Regions from separate parts of the Vreelandella sp. H-I2 genome, predicted to be linked through region 2. Evidence: predicted binding sites of a transcription regulator. Region 2 holds the regulator's gene; the other holds the start of a gene.
The links. Region 2 encodes PhoB, which activates phosphate uptake and scavenging genes when phosphate is short. Its sites were predicted from a motif close to TGTCATANNNNTGTCANA; they were not measured.

Region 1 (3,049 bases), on a different contig from region 2:
ATCGAAGCGAGCGAACTCACCTTTTTCTTCAGTGGCATCGCCACTAGAGGTATCCCAGCCGTAACGGCTCTTGTCCGTAGGAATGCCGATGCGGGCGTCGTCTTGGAAGCGCTCGCCACGATTGACAAAAATATCGGGCCAGTTCTCTTCACAGGCAATGTAAGTGCCCCAGGGCGTGACCCCGTTGCCGCAGTTATTATTCGTGCCACGGGTTTGCATGCCCGTCGGAGAGAACTGCGTTTTTACATAGCCGCTGCCCGCTACAGGACCGGAAAGATCCATCACCGTCGCACTGGTGAAGCGGCGGTTATAGCGCGATCCCGGTACATGCGTCCAACGGCCGTCAGCATCTTTCTCTACCTCTACCAGAGTGACACCGTGGGCGTTGATCTCGGTGCGTGACTCATCTGCTGGCCGCTTGCCCTCTTCGGCATTGGTGGGGCCGCCTTGGGGCGCCCATAGCGCAGCTTGGTCGATATATTCATTGTTCAGTGCCAGCACGAAACGACGCGAGGCGTTATCGGCGTCCAGAGCAAAACCAGCCATGCCGTCATGATGCATGCCCACGCTTGCCGCTTGACGCTCAGGGGTCATCACCTGATCAGCCTGCCACGTGTCGCCCGCACTTAACGGCGTGCCCCAAGGCACTAACACCTGGGCCACATAGCCTTCCGGTACCACGATCGCATCAGTAAGTGAGCCGCGCACCGCTTCGAAAGCGAGTGTCAGGGGTGCTTTCTGCGTACCACTTGCAGTAAGTGCTTGGGCAGCGCCACTGAAACTGAGCATCGAAGCAGCCGCCACGCCCAAGCCACCGCGCATAACATCACGTCGGGATACATGACGTGCCAACACCTCGGCGAAAGGTTGATTGCTGCTGTGATTAAACAGGCGATGATCTTCTATCTCTTTACTCATTTTGCTCTCCCCCTGGTCGTTTTTAGGTCACGATTGAGCTTGAGAAGACTCTAAAGAGGCTAAGTGACAGCATGATGACGGAGCACCTGCAGTGAGATGAATGACGTTTGTAGTGTTGGACGCTTTTACTATCCAAGTCCTATTGAGGGACACTCAGAACTCTGCTAAATTAACGTTAATAGTTATCATTAACATAGGAGTTATTCTCTCATGCAGTTACCCGAGAAGGGCTCTAGTCAGGGAGATACGTCATCCTCAATGCCCCGCGAGGTGGATAGTAGAGAATTACTTGGCAGTTCAGGCCAACTGATAATTCACCATGAACAGCGCCGCTACGTTTTACGCCGCACCAAAAGCGGCAAATTAATTCTTAACGCCTGATATAAAAGTTAGTCACTCATCATAGCCAGCCACCTGCAGCCTTACTGCAACCAGCCAGCGATGTCTTCCACCTCTCTTTGTTGGAACTCTCTGGTACATGAAACACATACGCACCTTTAATGGCCTCTTGTTAACGCTACTCCCCCTGCTAGCCGCCCAAGCAGATGATGCCGAACTTAACCCGGTGACGGTCACCGGCACCCGAGCGCCTACCGACCTTTCCCGGGCACCGCTGATTATCGATATTATTGATCGCGATGACGCCGTACTGACCACCGCTAGCCGAGTCGAAGATGTGCTTAGCCGCCAACCCGGCCTGCACGTCGCAGGACAAGGCCGCCGCAATGGCCAAACACTCAGCATGCGCGGTTTTGGCAGTAAAGGGGTGTTGGTGCGCTTGGATGGCGTTCGTCAGGATATCTCTACTGGCCACATCGGCAACTTCTTCCTTGACCCTGGTTTGATTCAAGAAGTGCAGATAGCGCGTGGCGCGCTCTCAAGCCTATATGGCAGCAATGCCATGGGCGGGGTCGTCAGCTTTACCAGCGTGGATGCCAACAACCTGCTTGCCCCTGGCGAAGATAGCGGCGTGCGCCTTTCCGTCGGCGGTGCAACTGCCAGCGATGAGCTGCGGGGAAGCCTTACCGCCTTTGGCCGCCGCGATACCGCCAACGGTCAGGTGGATGGCCTGTTTTCAATCGGCCGCAGTGAATCGGGCGATATCCGCCGCGCAGGTGGCGATGAAGCAGAAGAGGATGCCACGCTCAATAGCCTGCTGCTAAAAGGTGGTTGGGAGCCAAGCGACGACCAGCGGGTATTTATGAGCTGGCAGCACTACGATGAAGACGCCACCCAGCCCGCCAACCCACAACAGCTTTCAACCGATGCCAGCAATCCGCTGCGCGACCGGGATGTGGAAAGCAACAACGTCCAGTTGGGCCACCGCTGGCAGCCCAGTGGGGCAACCGAAGTCACTTCACGGCTTACCTTTAGCCAGCAGGATATTGATGAGGCCCAGGCCAACCGGACGCTGGAGCGGACCGGTCTCCAGAGCGACGGCTTCCACACCATGGATCACGGCTGGCTTTCGCAAACGCTGGTGTTCGGCGCCGAATTGGAGCAGGCACGCCAACGGCCAGATGGCGAAGCGAATGGCTTTCCTAAAGCCGACATCGATACCCAGTCAGCCTATCTCGACACCACGCTTACCGCTGGGCGCTATCTGGCCGATGGCGGTGCCGGGCAGTTCGACGTTGGCCTGGGTGCCCGCTACGACCGCTACGACGCCAGCGGACAAAACGATGCCGACAGCGTCCACGACCAAGTGTCTCCGCGTTTTCGTCTTGCCTGGCGGCCCGATGACGCTTTGATGCTATTCTCCGGCTACGCCGAAGCCTTCCGCGCCCCCAGCCTGTCCGAGCTTTATGCTAACGAGCGCCACTTCGCGGGTTTCTGCGCAGGGCCCGCCTTCTGCACGCCGGACAACTACTGGATTCCCAACCCCAATCTCTCGCCTGAATCCAGCCACACTTGGGAGAGCGGCGTGGTGTGGCATCAGGGTGACTGGCAACTGCGCGCCAGCTACTTCGATACTCGCGCGGATGACTTTATCGATACCCAGGTTGATATTATGGCGGGCACCACCCAGGCGGTAAACGTTCAGCGCGCCCAGCTTTGGGGCTATGACGCCCGAGTTACCTGGCAGCCTACCACCTTCCCATTCCTGACAAGCTTTGCAGGCCTCTCGGAG
Region 2 (3,049 bases):
GAAAGGTTGGGTGAGCGCTCACTAGGTAATTGGTTATTTCGTCAGCCAGGTTTAGTGCGTGGACCTCTGGAGGTCACGTCTCAACCCCCGCCGTTTGCTCGTATGAATGGGATAGAAGATCGCTGTGCTTGGGGCCGCCGCTCCGTTTTTCATCACGGCTGTAAGCACGGCGGTCTGTCACTATTGGTCCAAGAGTATTTTTTGTGTGCGATGACGGATGAACTGGATTTGCCTTCGCGCTAGGCTAACGTCTGCATCTTATTTCTGTGAGGTAAACATGGATCGTTCACTGTTGCGGCCAAAGGGGTTTGCTCGCGTGTCAGATTTTTTACAGCTGATGCGCCTGAATCGACCCATTGGTACGTGGCTGTTGATGTGGCCGACGCTTTGGGCGCTGTGGTTTGCCAGCGAGGGAGTACCGGGGCGAAATGTGCTGCTCATTTTTGTGGCCGGCGTCTATGTAATGCGTGCTGCTGGCTGTGTGGTGAACGATTATGCGGATCGCCATTTTGACGGCCATGTGAAACGTACCAAACATCGTCCGCTAGCCACCGGCCGTATCAGTGAAACTGAGGCTCAGTTGCTGTTTATTGTTCTGGTAGCCGCTGCGTTTATTCTGGTGCTGTTGACCAATTGGTTTACGGTACTGCTCTCGTTGGGTGGTGTATTGCTGGCGGTTATTTACCCCTTTATGAAGCGCTATACCCACTTTCCACAGGTGGTATTGGGGGCGGCGTTCTCCTGGGCCATTCCGATGGCCTTTGGCGCGGTGCTGGGCTACGTACCGCTGGAAGCATGGCTGCTGTTCTTTGCCAATGTGCTATGGACTGTCGCGTACGACACGCAATATGCAATGGTCGACCGCGACGATGATGTGAAAATTGGTATCAAGTCGACAGCTGTACTGTTTGGAAATGCGGATTGTTTGATGATCGGTTTACTGCAGGTGGCCACGCTGGGATTGCTGGGTTGGGTAGGCTGGCGGGTCGGGTTAGGCGGTTTTTTCTGGTTGGGGCTTACCGCCATGGCCGCCACCTTTCTGCACCAGCAGCGCTTGATTTACCAGCGCGACCGGGATCGCTGCTTTCAGGCGTTTCTCAACAACCACTGGTCAGGCTTGCTGATTTTTGCTGGAATCGCGCTAAGTTGGTGGCCTGCAGCTGGGCAATAGTTACTATTGTCATCTAATTGTCATCAAGTCATGGTGTTATCGTCACTGATATGTCATTGAGCTAGTTTCCTTTAGCTAGCTTTCTTTGAACTAGTTTTTTGAACACCGTGAGGCTCTGGTATGACCGCCAAGACCGTTCTGATTGTCGATGATGAGGCGTCGATTCGCGAGATGATCGCGGTAGCGCTGGAAATGGCTGACTATCGAGTGCTTGAAGCGGATAACGCCCAGGATGCTCATGCCATGGTCGTCGATCACCAGCCTGATTTGTTGCTGCTTGATTGGATGATGCCTGGAACCAGTGGTATCGAGCTGGCTAGACGTTTAAAGCGTGAAGAAACCACCGCTGAGATTCCTATTATCATGCTCACCGCCAAGGGTGAAGAAGATAATAAAATTCAAGGGCTTGAGGCCGGCGCCGATGATTACATCACCAAACCTTTTTCTCCTCGTGAATTGGTGGCACGGCTAAAAGCAGTGCTCCGCCGCGCGACCCCGCGTGGCGTCGAAGACCCGATTGAGATTAACGGCTTGTTACTTGATCCAGTGAGCCACCGGGTAAGCGCTCACGGCAAAGCACTGGAAATGGGCCCCACCGAGTACCGTCTTCTGCAGTTTTTTATGACCCATCAAGAGCGCGCTTACACACGCAGCCAACTGCTTGATCAAGTATGGGGCGGCAATGTATATGTGGAAGAGCGCACGGTCGATGTACATATTCGTCGCTTGCGAAAAGCGCTAGGCAATGTGCATCAAAGCCTGATTCAAACGGTTCGGGGTACCGGTTACCGTTTCTCTGCACGGGTATAAATGTGCGTCTATGGAGTCGTGAACTGTGGCGACTAGTGTGGCTAGCCGCGCTGGGTACTTGCTTAGGGTGGTTGCTGGGCGCCGCTGGGTTGGGTCTCGCGGCCGGGCTTGCAGTTTGCCTGTTTTACCACCTGCGGCAGTTGCGCGAACTCTACTTGTGGTTAACTCTTCACCCTCACGACGAACCGCCTGCGGCCCGAGGAATGTGGGGCGAACTGTTTGATCGCTTGTACCGCTACCAAAAGAGTCAGCGTATAACTCAAAGCCGACTGCGGGCCACCTTGGCGCGCATCCAAGAGTCGTCTGAAGCGATGCGCGACAGTGTGGTGATGCTTGACAGACATGGTGACTTGGAATGGTGGAATAGCGCTGCAACAGCCATGCTGGGATTACAAACCGCCCATGACCGTGGTCAGCACATTACTAATCTGCTGCGCGATCCAAGCTTTATCCGCTATTTTAATGCGCGGGACTATAGCGAGCCGTTAACGCTAACGTCGCCGATTGATGAGCGGCAAATCCTGCAGTATCAAATTACTTTGTATGGTGATGATGAAAGGCTAGTGATGGCACGGGATATCACTCGCTTGCATCGCCTGGAGCAGATGCGGCGTGATTTTGTTGCCAACGTATCCCACGAGCTGCGCACTCCTTTAACGGTCCTTTCCGGCTACCTAGAAACCTACACTGATATTGCCGACCAGTTGCCTCCGCGTTTAGGTAAGAGCATTCACCAAATGCAGGAACAGACACAGCGAATGCAAAATTTGGTAAATGATTTATTGCTTCTATCTCGTCTGGAAATTGACCAGGGCGGTAAAGACCATCATCCATTATCACTTGGTCCTTTATTACAAAGCATCTGTGACGATGCGCTGGCTCTTTCGCATCAGCGACATACTATTACCGTAGCGCTTGAAAGTGATGCACGCCTGCTTGGTAGTGAGCAGGAAATCCGTAGTGCGATCTCAAATCTAGCCTTCAACGCCGTTCGCTATACACCGATGGGAAGCCATATCACAATACGCTGGAGATCGAGCACTACCGGCGGTGGTTGCATAGACGTTG

Region 1: a site for PhoB is predicted at 981-998, ahead of ACUVOF_RS12295 (PhoX family protein). Genes of this name have one in related genera too.

The regions. Positions count from the first base shown of each region.
Region 1 is NZ_JBRAMC010000004.1:332,515-335,563, forward strand. It holds gene ACUVOF_RS12295 (PhoX family protein) at 1-918, opposite strand, end outside; gene hemP (hemin uptake protein HemP) at 1,129-1,299, shown strand; gene ACUVOF_RS12305 (TonB-dependent receptor domain-containing protein) at 1,397-3,049, shown strand, end outside.
Region 2 is NZ_JBRAMC010000009.1:125,248-128,296, forward strand. It holds gene ACUVOF_RS20135 (chorismate--pyruvate lyase family protein) at 1-243, shown strand, start outside; gene ubiA (4-hydroxybenzoate octaprenyltransferase) at 278-1,171, shown strand; gene phoB (phosphate regulon transcriptional regulator PhoB) at 1,292-1,981, shown strand; gene phoR (phosphate regulon sensor histidine kinase PhoR) at 1,984-3,049, shown strand, end outside.